One region of the Dyadobacter chenwenxiniae genome, then DNA from elsewhere that is predicted to be linked to it. Evidence: riboswitches for the same ligand, from Rfam matches in the RefSeq annotation. Region 1 holds a riboswitch; the other holds the start of a gene.
The links. Region 1 has a riboswitch for S-adenosylmethionine ahead of MUK70_RS02865 (cysteine desulfurase family protein). Riboswitches for the same ligand answer to the same signal wherever they lie in the genome.
Positions count from the first base shown of each region.

Region 2: it holds a riboswitch for S-adenosylmethionine, as region 1 does, so the genes downstream of both, MUK70_RS29640 (homoserine O-acetyltransferase family protein) here and MUK70_RS02865 (cysteine desulfurase family protein) in region 1, are expected to answer to the same signal.

Region 1 covers NZ_CP094997.1:690,948-697,397, forward strand. Annotated here, with positions in the region: gene MUK70_RS02845 (sulfatase) at 1-897, shown strand, start outside; gene MUK70_RS02850 (sulfatase) at 910-2,331, shown strand; gene MUK70_RS02855 (hypothetical protein) at 2,405-2,770, opposite strand; gene MUK70_RS02860 (HEPN domain-containing protein) at 2,749-3,168, opposite strand; SAM riboswitch class I at 3,359-3,452, shown strand; gene MUK70_RS02865 (cysteine desulfurase family protein) at 3,628-4,806, shown strand; gene MUK70_RS02870 (hypothetical protein) at 4,863-5,114, shown strand; gene MUK70_RS02875 (EamA family transporter) at 5,457-6,404, opposite strand; gene MUK70_RS02880 (Lrp/AsnC family transcriptional regulator) at 6,411-6,450, opposite strand, start outside.
Region 2 covers NZ_CP094997.1:6,904,366-6,910,815, forward strand. Annotated here, with positions in the region: gene treA (alpha,alpha-trehalase TreA) at 1-919, opposite strand, end outside; gene MUK70_RS29635 (M20/M25/M40 family metallo-hydrolase) at 931-1,860, opposite strand; SAM riboswitch class I at 2,000-2,107, shown strand; gene MUK70_RS29640 (homoserine O-acetyltransferase family protein) at 2,231-3,280, shown strand; gene MUK70_RS29645 (glycerophosphodiester phosphodiesterase) at 3,333-4,103, opposite strand; gene MUK70_RS29650 (PQQ-dependent sugar dehydrogenase) at 4,237-6,450, opposite strand, start outside.

The sequences.
Region 1 (6,450 bases):
CATTTCGATTGGAGTCCCGTGGACGCGAATGATGAGGATATGGGCGACTTCAAAGTGGTTAATCAAGGCATTGAATATTTTAGCCAAAAACACGATAATCCTTTTTTCCTGGCGATCGGATTGACCCGCCCGCATTTGCCCTGGTATGTGCCCCAGAAATATTATGATCTGTATCCGCTATCGTCCATCAAGCTCCCGAAAGTTGTTGCGAATGACCTCTCAGACGTGCCTGATGCAGGTGTAAAAATCGCCAAACCAAAGGGCGATCATCAGTTTATTGTCAATAACAAACAATGGGAAAAGGCGGTGCAGGGTTACCTGGCCAGTATTACATTTGCCGACACTCAAATCGGGCGGTTGCTGGATGCTTTGGAAAATAGTGAATATGCCAAAAATACGATCATCGTTTTCTTCGGTGATCATGGCTGGCATTTGGGTGAAAAGGAACATTGGCGCAAGTTTGCTTTATGGGAAGAGGCGTCGCGCGTTCCGCTTATCGTGTATGCGCCCGGACTTTCGAAGGTAAATTCGGTGTCGGAAAGGACCGTGAATCTGTTGGATATTTACCCAACTCTGGCAGAATTGTGTAATTTGCCCGCCAGAAAAGAGCTGGAAGGGAACAGCATTGTGCCGCTTTTGAAAAATCCTTCGGCCACCTGGGAGCACCCTTCGGTTACAACTCATGGCTTTGGTAACCATGCTGTTCGCTCTGAAAAGTGGCGTTATATACGTTACAATGATGGTTCTGAGGAATTGTACGACCACGAAAATGATCCTCAGGAATTCAAGAATCTGGCTAAGGTTCAAAAATATTCAGCTGAAAAAATTAAACTGGCAAAATCATTGCCTGCTATCAACAAGAAAGACGCCCCGACAGTAAAAGAGGGCAAAGAATAAATTCCATAACCAATGATAAAACGATACGTATTTTCCGCATTGCTGGTTTGCTCATTTTCCGGGTTTAATGTTCAAAAAAGTTTCGCTTTGGATGAGAAAGAAGGCAATGCAAAGAAGTTGAATGTGCTTTTCATCGCAGTCGACGACCTCAATACGGATCTGGGTTGTTATGGTAACAAATATGTAAAAACACCAAATATCGATCGCCTGGCCAGGCGGGGCGTCAAATTTGACAGGGCTTACACGCAATTTCCGTTGTGCAGCCCAAGCCGCTCATCCCTTTTGACTGGTCAAAGACCGGATGTTACAAAGATTTACGAGTTGCAAACCCACTTCCGCAAGATTTTGCCGGATGTGGTAACGTTGCCGCAGTTGTTTAAAAACAACAATTATTACAGCGCCCGCGTCGGCAAAATCTACCATTACGGAGTTCCCGGCCAGATTGGAACTGACGGACTCGATGACCCTATTTCCTGGGACAATAAAATAAACCCGAAAGGACGCGATAAAACAGAAGAACCGCTGGTCAAGAATCTGACCCCCGACCGCGGCCTGGGAAGCGCATTAGCCTGGCATGCCAGCGAAGGGACGGACGAGGAGCAAACCGATGGCATGGTGGCGAGCGAAGCCATCAAGTTGTTAAAGGAAAAGAAAAATGAGCCGTTTTTTCTGGCCGTTGGATTTTATCGTCCGCACTCGCCTTACGTAGCGCCAAAGAAATATTTCGACCAATATCCGCTGGCCACCATCCCGCTTCCCAAAGAAATCGAAAATGACCAGGATGACATTCCCGAAGCTGCGATTTCCACCAAACCATCCCACTGGGGTTTGTCCGTTGCGGAAAGAAAAGAAGCATTAAGGGCTTATTATGCGACAATAACGTTCATGGACGCGCAGGTGGGACGTGTACTAGACGAGCTCGACCGTTTGAAATTGACGGATAAAACGCTCATTGTTTTGTGGAGCGACCATGGTTATAATGTTGGCCAGCACGGTCAATGGATGAAGCAGAGTCTGTTTGAAAATTCGGCACGTGTTCCGCTCATCGTGTCGGTTCCAGGCGGAACGAAGGGAAAAGCTTCTGGCAGAACCGTCGAACTCCTCGACATTTACCCTACATTAGCAGAGCTCTGCGGATTGACGCCTACACAAAAGCTAGGCGGTAAGAGCCTGACAACATTGCTCAAAAACCCCGATGCAATTTGGGACAAAGCTGCATATACCCAAGTGCGGCGCAACCAAATCTTCGGCCGTAGCGTCCGCACCGAACGCTTCCGCTACACGGAATGGGACGGAGGAAAAGCCGGCGTTGAATTATATGATCACGAGAAAGACCCAAACGAATTTACGAACCTGGCCAAAGAAAGCACCTACATCATCACAGTAAACGAAATGTCGATGCTCTTACAAAAAGGCTATCCCGATACAAAGTAAAAAAGGCCTGTCAGGGCCTTTTTTATGCATAAGTGTATAGTTCGTCTGTTAGATCTTTTTGGAAACCAAGTGTTTAAGCAACCTCATATAACTCAGCTTTGGGCGCTCTGGCATAGGAGTCATAACCCTCGTATGGATATTCTTCAAATTCATTTTCTTTGGCAGATTCAAGCTCTTCAACATTGTTGAAAACGCGTACACGGTCGATAAACGCTCTTTCTTCCGATGTCAGACATTCGAAAAGAATATCGATGATTGCGCCCATTTTGGCGTAAACATGTATGTCTTTTAATGATGGCGCACTTACACCCAGTGTGTAGCAATCATCAACGGCACCGTGATATGCGGGCACAAGACCGATCGCGTCTACAAGCAATCCTGCGTTCCTCTTTTCAACAAAAGCTTCTTTCAACCTTTTCACCAATGTTGCTTTATCCATATCATTACAATGTTTACAGAATCCAAGAAAATTTTGGCCTTCTGTCCTGGACAACCAGATTGATAACGTCTTTGTTCATTCCAATCAGAAACGATAGACCAGGTTATGTTGAAGGAATTAATTTCTTTAATTAAAATGTTCAACTCAGGTTTTAGACCTGCCAGAACGGTCAAATCGGAAAGATCATGGGTCAGAAAAGCTTTCAAACAACTACCAGAAACCTCCTTCCTATCAAAGATATTTACATTGAGATTTTTGCAAATGGCAGCTTTTAAACCTAATTCAACCGCATAACCACCCACGTAATAAGCGCCTTCATAATAGCCATTATTGTATAAAGCTTGCGCTTCTTTAAGCCTGATCAGTGCTAGTGTTTTAAGTTCTGTTAAAGTTGCCAATGCTAGTGTGTCATGAATTGTAACTGCAAGCTAGCAATAACATTCACACTTAGAGCCGCTCAATAAGCCGAAGGTTCCAAGCATTGATTCTTAGGTCGATATCATTGAATCTGCGGTCGCTCAAAACAAATTTTTTCCTTCCGCTTGCATTCTTAAAATCTTTATTCAATCTTTGTCTATCGAATTAGTAGATTTATAAAGAAGGAAGGGAGAGGTTAGGCTCTATGATCTTCTGGCAACCTATGACTTTTTAAGGTGCCCCAACCTAATTCTAATGATAAATCTGAGAATCCAACCACCGGAGTAAACAGAGTAAAATCGAGTTAAGGAAAGCCAAAAGCTTGTCCGGGAATGTCTATGGCGGTTTCGCGTTTGGCCGAATCGGTGTGGACTACTCAGGAAAGTTGCGGCATTTGGAAATTGACAAACTGAATATTGAAATTTAACACTTAGATCAACATGGAAATTTATTGCGACAATGCCGCCACAACTGCACTGGATCCGGAAGTGATTGAAGCTATCCTCCCATTTTTTACCGCAACCTTTGGCAATCCTTCCTCGACCCACTGGGCTGGCAGGAAGGTGAAAGATGCTGTGGATGATGCCCGAAAGACGGTTGCAAAAGTCTTAAATGCATCTGCGGAAGAAATCTATTTTACTTCCGGCGCAACCGAGGCCATCAATCTCGCGATCTCAGGTGCCATTGAGACCTATGACATTAACCATGTTGTGACGAGCAAAATTGAACATAAAGCCGTTTTGCAAACGATTCTCCAGCGCGAAAAAGCGGGCGACATCGAAACCAGCTTTGTGAAGCTGGACGAGCGCGGCAATGTTGACCTGTATCATCTCGAAAACCTTTTAAGAGCCAATCCCCAGACATTGATTTGTCTGATGCACGGCAATAATGAAATTGGAAATCTGACAGATATCCATGCGATCAATAAACTTGCTCAACGTTATGATTCTATTTTTTTCACGGACACCACCCAGACAATCGGAAAGCAATGGTTCGATCTGAGCCAGACGACTATCGATTTTCTGGTGGGTTCCGCGCACAAGTTTCACGGACCAAAAGGGGCTGGTTTTATTTATATCAATAAAAAACACCGCATCAAGGCGCAGATCTTTGGCGGCGGCCAGGAAAAAGGGCAGCGGGGCGGAACAGAAAATGTTACGGGCATTGTAGGACTGGCGAAGGCGCTTGAAGTGGCTTACCGCGACCTTGAAGCTAACCACAACAAAATTTGTAAGTTGAAACAATATATGGTTTCAAAGCTGGCGATCAGCGGCGTGCACGGCATTTGTTACAATGGGGAAAGCCATTCGCTTGAAAACAGCCTGGTAAACATTCTCAATGTTTCCTTCCCTTGTCTGGCTGCGGGAAGTTTGGTTAAAAGCCTTGATAATCTGGGAATTGCCGTTTCTGGCGGCAGTGCTTGTTCCAGCCAGGGCAGCTCGCATGTCATCACCGCGCTTCCTTGTCAAAAGGATAAAGAAAATATCCGTTTTTCATTTAGCAAGGTCAACACATTTGACGAGATCGACCATATCGTCCGAGCCATTGTGGGCATTTATCATACTGATCCTGTTGCGCACAACAGCTATTCACGTTTTCATTACGAATTAGCAAATTAAGCCTGAAAAGCTTTCTGCGAGAATCATCAAACATCCATTAGCCAGAAACAATTAATATGAGCAAGATCTTTTTCCTGAAAATCATTTACAGAAATGCTGTAAACCTTCACAAAATCACCTCCATAGTAGAATCAGTCAAAGGTGCGAGGATTAAACACCTCAATTTCATCAGTAAAGGAAGAGAGTTCGTAGGCGTAATCGCGTTTGAAGCCTCTCAACTCATAGACTTCGAACGGATCTTTGCCCTGATCAGAACAAACAGGGATATTTCCGATGTGGAGCAGATCACAGATGCAAGCTTTTGTTAATAAAGTATAGGATGCAGTTACATCCCTCCGGGATTTCCATTTTCTCTTATTTATCTTTGCTACCAATATTTCGTGCCTCCGGCACTAGCGGAACGCCAATGCCAGAGGCATAAAATTTCGGTAGGAAAATCGTCCGCCCAGGCATTAAGCCAAATGCCAAAGGCATGAAATTTCGGTAGAAAATTGCCTCGCCCAGGCAGTTTCAATCCCGGAGGCGTAAAATTTCAGTAGGAAAATCGTCCACCCAGGCATTAAGCCAATGCCGGAGGCATAAAATATCGGTAGCAAAAATCGCCCGGCCCAGGCAGTTCCGAATGCCGGAGGCATGTAACTGGAATCGCCTTAGTAAGCAGAAACAGCTTCTTTCGGCTTGCGATACTTGTGCAGGTTGATCAAAAGCACGCTTCCAAGGATGATGACCAGCCCTGCGATTTGGAGCACGGAAATGGATTCATTCGCGAAAAATATGCCTAAGAGCACTGCTACAACGGGATTCACATATGCATATGTGCTCACTTTCGTAGCCGGCTGCACTTTGAGAAGCCATACATAAGCGCTGAAACCAGCGATTGATCCGAATATGATCAGATAAGTCGTTGCCAGCCAGGCATCCATAGGAATTGCGGCAAGATCCAGGTTGGTGAACTCTCCGGAAATAAAGCTTCCTGGCAGAAACGCAATGCCTGCCGCGAGCATCTGCCATGTGGAGCTGACAGTTGCCGAGTTCGTGCCTGATTTATATTTGGAATACAAAGAACCACCTGCCCAAGCCATTGAGCCAAAGACGACAAGGGCCATTGCAAATAAGTCGCGGGAGCTGTTCAGGGAAGACATAGAGACCATAATTTTCTCGCTAAACAAAAGCACCACACCCGCAAAACCGATCAGTAAGCCAACAATCGTTGATTTATTGCTCAGATTTTCAGACCATTTGGGTTTATCAAGCAGGATGAACCAGAGCGGAGAGGAGGAGATCATAATCGCCACCATTGCGCTGGGAAGGAACTGTTCTACCCAGATCACGATGCCATTTCCAATAAATAACAGCAAAAGCCCGGTTATGATTGCTGGCTTTATGGCTTTCGCAGAAAACACATCTTCTCCCTGTAACAAACTCCAAATTAGCATGATTAAACCGGCCGTAATGAAGCGGAATGCGCCAAGAAAAAATGGCGGAAAGCCTTCTAATGCGCGTTGGATGAAGAAATAAGTAGATCCCCATACGATGTAAACGGTGGCAAAAGCCAGTACAACCAACAGGGTGGAAGGTGCTTTACTTTGTGCTTGCATGATCTTTTATTTTTCTGGTATGACTAATTGTTGTTCCTCCTTAACT
Region 2 (6,450 bases), 960 kb from region 1:
AATCGTTTTCATCCGCAAACCACCGGCTGCTGAAATCCCATCCCGATTCGGCAGCTGCCCTGATGTGCCTGAAGACGGCATCAGGCTCCGTTTGAAATCGCTCCGCTGCTTCAACACTTAATTCAACATCTTCCCGGTAAGATTCGGGACGAGGTGTGGCCTTATCATCCCAATATCGGTTCAGCAGCACGCCGTCGGGCAGTTTTACAAGCCGTCTGTGTGCTGTGAACGGTTCATGCGCAGGGCCGTCGCTCTGCATCCAATAATCGTATTCCTTTTGGAGCTGGGGCAAATAGCGTTTCAGGATTTTCTTCCCGGCCATGTCACTGTATAGACGGACCATTAGTGAGAAAAACGGCGGTTGGGACCTTGTCAGATAATAGGTTCGGTTGGCGGTAGGGATGTAGCCAAAGCTGTCGATCAGATATGCAAAGTTGTTCACCATGCTTTCGATCAGATCCGTTCTCCCGGATTCTTTCAGGCCGAGCATTGTGAAATAGCTGTCCCAGTAATAGATTTCCCGGAACCGCCCGCCAGGGACAACATAGGGAAATGGCAGCGGGATCAGGGAACCGCCGCGTTCCTGGTTTTCGGGCTGACGGGTCAGAACAGGCCAAAGCCTTTTAATATGCTCCGAAGTGGATAAGCTTTTGTCTGCCTTAAAAGTGGACTTAATGTGCACAGGCATCCGGAAATTTGCACTCACAAATGTTTGCAGGTCGAAATCCGGTTCGCCCTTTTCGTGGTGATATCTTTCAATGATCAGGACGGGATCTTCCAGGGGGATCGCATCGGCGAAGGTTTTGGAATCCTTAAAAATATGACTGTGCTGGATATCACGGAAAAGCGTCCCATACAAGTCATCCGGAGAAACATGTGACTGACCATACGTGAAAGTTGGTGCAATGAATCCGTACAAATTTATTGTGGTTAGAGGACTGTGGTAAATGTAAGTTTGGGCAGCTTCATAGCATTTTCTATGAGTTGAATTTGAATGCCTAAAATGCCTGCCGCAGCGTTATAATCTATTTTTTCGGGATCGTCGGTTGGTTTGTGATAATCATCATGTCCGCCTGTGTGAAAGAAAAGGACCGGGATGTTTTTGGCATAAAAAGATCCATGATCCGAGCCGCCGCTTCCTGCCTTGTCTGTGAAAAACTTGGTTTCATTTTTGACATTCTTGAATATCTCAGGCCATTCTTCACTCGTTCCAAAGCCGCCGATCCCCACGCCGCGGCCAGCATCATAACGACCGATCATATCCATATTGGACATGAAATTGATTTTATCCAATGGCAATGTAGGATTGTTTACAAAATGGCGCGAGCCGAGCAAACCCAGTTCCTCTGCGCCAAATGCAATAAACAGGAAGTTATAAGGCTCTTTTACGTCGTTTTCGGAGAAATATCTGGCAAGTTCCAGCAATCCTGCAACGCCCGAAGCATTATCATCGGCTCCGTTGTGGATCTGTCCTTCGGGTTTTTCAGCCTTTGAACTCCCCTGTTTTCCCAAGCCTAAATGATCAAAATGAGCACCGATTACAATGGTATGCTCAGCCCCGTTATCCAGAAAGCCGATCACATTATTGGTTTCCCGTAAGCTGTCCGGCACCACGACGCGTTTGATTTTCGCTGTAAATGGCTGGTAATAACCGTCTGTTCCTTTTGGTTGAAGTCCGTAATTTCTGAATTGCTTCGCCACGTATTTTGCAGCTTTTTTGTTCTCCTTGCTGCCCGTTCCGCGGCCCTGCATTTTGTCCGACGCAAGCTTGTAAACGTGCCTGGAAATATTATCGGGAGAGGGCAGCTGGGCAAAAGCATTTTGGCAAACAAAACAAAGGAGGACTAAGTATTTTTTCATTGAACAGAGTAGCATTAAAGGGCAAAGATAAACCGCCCTACATCCCCTGCAAAATAGAATTTGCGCTTTTATTTGCATTTTCAGGCATCTGCGCTTAATATTGCAGCATCAAGTCAGTTGCTTCACCTAGTGTGCGATTGATTTATAAAGAAGAGGCGAGAGAATGGGCTCAATGAACCTCTGGCAACCTGCTACCACGATGGAGAAAGGTGCTAATTCCCACCTAAGTTATTAGGAGATATAAACTCAATTCGCGTGAACTTACAGTTAGAAATTTCCGTAAGCCGGATGGCTTTATTCTCGCATCTGCCCTGTGCATTCCACGGAGCAGTCTGTTAAATCTTTGAATTAAAACCTGTGCTCTGGCACTATGCAAGCGGAACAAAAAACATTTAAATATCCTTACGCCTACGCGCTGGAAATGGGTGGTGAACTGCCGGGCTTCGAGCTCTCGTACACCACTTATGGAACGCGAAACGCTGATAACAACAACATTGTCTGGATCTGTCATGCACTAACCGGCAGCTCTAACGCAGCAGAATGGTGGGATGGCCTGGTAGGGGATGACAAGTTTTTTGATCCTGCCAAATATTTCATCGTTTGTGTGAATGTGCTGGGTTCAGCTTATGGCTCAACGGGTCCGCTGAGCATTAATCCGCGTACGCACAAACCGTTTTACAGAACATTCCCGACCATTACAGTCCGCGATGTGGTTGGTGCCATGGATTTGCTGCGGCAGGAAATGGAGATCAGGAAAATCAAGCTTTGTATAGGCGGCTCGCTGGGTGGCCAGCAGGCTTTGGAATGGGCGGTGGAAGTGCCGGACCTTTTTGAGGAATTGATCCTGATTGCTTCCAATGCGCTGCATTCGCCCTGGGGCATTGCTTTCAATGAATCCCAGCGGATGGCGATCGAGGCGGACCCGACGTTTAATGATGGCACGGATGAGGCGGGAAGCATGGGCATGCGCGCTGCGAGGTCCATTGCACTGCTTTCATACAGAAATTACGACACTTATAACTTTACACAGGCGCGTGATAATCCGGATCAGATTGATGACTTCAGGGCATCGTCTTATCAGCAATACCAGGGCGATAAGTTTGTGAAACGGTTTAATGCTTATTCGTACTGGACGCTTTCCAAGATCATGGATTCGCATAATGTGGGCCGTAATCGCGGCGGAATTGTGCATGCATTGGGGTTGGTCAAGGCCAAAACATTGGTGTTGGGCATCAAATCCGACCTGCTTTTCCCATTATCCGAACAGCAATTTGTGGCCCGGCACATTCCGGACGCTGTTTTCCAGGAAATTGATTCCCTATATGGCCACGACGGCTTTTTGATCGAATATAAGCAGTTAACACAAGTAATCAGAGCTTGGCAGGAAACAAATGGCAAGTTGCAAACCGCGAGGATTTAGCATTAGACTTTCCAAGTTTTCAAAACTTGGAAAGTCTGGACTTGTCTCAATCTTACTTCGTGATTTTTAAAAGCAGTTCCGGCTCATTGGTTGTGATGTAATCAATGCCTTTTTCCAGAAACCATTTCATTGATTCTTCATCATTCACTGTCCAGACGTTAGTAGTGAGTTTTTTGTCACGGATAGCGGCAATGTATTCCGGCTTTTTCTTCAATACGCCCTGGTTATAATCAATGCCGTCGAGGCCTGCAGCTTGAATTTCGTCCGGTGTTTTGTCTCCGTTCAGATATTCCACATGTGCTTTTGGAGCCAGTTCTTTTACTTTTTTACAAACGTCAAAGTCAAATGCGATGTAATCCGTAATCTTTTCCACTTTCAATTTCTTCACCATTTCCACACATTTCGTGGCCAATGCCAGCGAACGTTCTTTGCCCATAGAAGAGGTTTTTATTTCAAGGATTAACCGCGTTTTCTTTTGTTTCGCACCCGCTTTCAAGTAAGCTTCCAGAGTTGGCAATGCCGTACCGTCTTCCAATTTGATCTGCGAAAGCTCCTGGGAATTCGTTTTTTCTATGTGCGTTCCTTTAATTGAATGATCATGAAGGACATAAATCACGGAATCGGCCGACATATGCACGTCAAATTCGCTCCCATAGCAGCCCAGCTTGATCGCATGTTCCAATGCGCCGATGGAATTTTCGGTTACGCCCGTATTTTTCCAGGCGCCACGGTGCGCTATGACTTTATTTTTGTTTTGAGACATGCTTTCAAAAGCGGTCAGACTAAGCAAACCAACTGCAATAATGGATAAGAATTTTTTCATTTTTTCGAATTTGGACTTATATAAAAAGAACACATTAACCTGGATTTACCCTGAACCGAAATCCAAAGCAGATTCGAAAATTAAAGCTTGTTTCGCTCAGCGGTGTTAGCTTAATGTTAATTTTCAGGAAGCATTATCTTTCGAAAAGCATCCAGTCAATGTAAAAAAGCAGTTTTTCGTTCTTATCGGGATTTGTGAAAACCAGAAAAATATCGGTCTGTCCGGTGGTGGGTTTGATGTCTGCCCGCAGCTCCTTCCACTCCCTTTTAAGGTCTTTTGATTTCACCCCGGCTATCGCTATCGAACCTAATAATGACCCGTCGACGCTTCCCTGCCGGATTTCCAATATTCCGCCTTCGCCCTCTTCCTGTATCCGAAATTTTATTTTTTTAATGTGGTTCAGATCAATCTTCGTAAAGCTTACAAACTTGCCGTTCCCCGCCGGGACTGAGGTTACGAATCCATTGTTTTTTGTGCCGATAGAGACGCTTACATTGCCTTTTTCAAAATCTTCCAGCTGAACCAATGGGTTTTTCAAAACTACAAAAGCGCTTCCCTTTAATGGTTCAATGCCGTTTGCGCCTTTATCCGTATAATTTGCTGCCAGCACATATGCACCTTCGGTGCCTTGTCCTACGTGTTCTTCGAGGTTAATGTTGCCTTGCGTTGCCAATACGGGTTTTTCGCCGGTTAGGGAGAGAATGTAGCCAGCCAGCTCGCGGGACTGCGCCGTGGTCAGATTAGGATGCGGGGGCATTGGATAGGTTCCCCAATTGCCGCTGCCGCCTTTAATGATTTTGTCGGAAAGCAAATCTGCCGCGCCGTTTTTTGTCGCATAACGTTTTGAAATCTCCTTCAAAGCGGGCCCTATGGACTTGGAATCCATGGTATGGCAGGATTTGCAATCCAGGGAAGCGTAAAATGTCTCGGTTGCCGCATAGCGCAGGTTCCCGTGGCTGGTGCCGGAAAGTGCAGCCGCGAAATCTTTTCCAATAGGCAGATAATCAAAAGCCAGCTTCATATTTTCCTGCTCAGGCGTTTTATCCTCAGCATCTTTCACAATCACTTTGTAATCAAACGGAACATTGTCCCAGTAAAAACTACGATTTGCATTCGTGCTGATCACCACATCCGGCGGAGAATTGCCGACTTTAATTTGCGCAGTCGCCACGCCTGAGCCACCCGCCTGGTCCGACACGGTAAGTGCAACATTGTAAACGCCCGGTTTATCAAATGTATGCTTAACATTCGTTCCTGAGAAGATTCGATCGCCAACTTTCCAGTTGAATGCTAACTTGTCACCATCATCATAATCTTTTGATTGCGAAGCAGATAATGTTACCGTAAGCGGGGCCGCACCAATCGTGTTATCAGCTTGGATATTGGCAATTGGGTTGCGGTTTCCTTCTGAGTATTCCACGCGGATGAGTCCGGCATCCGTGTTTTTTGCAAACCAGTTGGTGCCATAAGCGAGCATATACATGGCGCCATCGTGCGCAATTTGCATATCCATGGGTGCAATAACCTTCAAATGGGGCAAAAATGGCTCCATACTGACGTAATTTCCATCTTTGTCCAATGTCACAGCCATAATCCACTTCCTGATCCATTCATAAATAAACAGCTTCCCGTTGTAATATTCCGGGAGCTTGTATTTTGCATTGGGATAAAGCTCGCTGTAATAAACCGGCCCGGCCATGGCGCTCGCTGCCCCTTTTCCCACCATTGGCCAGCGCTTCGATTCGCCTTTTCCATACCAGATCATAGCAGGCTGAGCAGGGGGAAGTTCTTTAATTCCTGTGTTATTAGGTGAATTATTAATGGGCCGCGAAGGATCTTGTTTAGGGCCTTCTTTCTTTGTTTCAAAATCATATTTGGGAAAAGCCTCATTAGCACCGAGGAAAAAGGGATAACCAAAAAAACCGGGCTTTCTGGCCTGATTGATCTCATCATAGCTGAGAAATCCTTCTTCCGCAGGCACGTTCGTATCCGGCCCAACGTCACCCCAATACACAAATTTTGTCTTCGGGTCCACCGATACACGGAAAGGATTGCGGCAGCCCATCACATATATTTCGGGATAACCCAGGGAGCCGTCTTTCGGAAACAAATTGCCGTCCGGAATCGTATATGTGCCGTCCGGAAGTGGTTTGATCCTCAAAATTTTGCCCCGGTAATCTTTGCTATTCGCTGTGGTTCCCTGATCATCAGATAACTGCCTGCCCGGGCGCTCATCCGTGGGATTATGCCCTTCTATTTCTTCTGCATTGGTATTGTCCCCGGTTGAGAGATATAATAATCCATCAGAAAATGTCAGATAACCTGCTGAATGACAGCAATAAGTGCG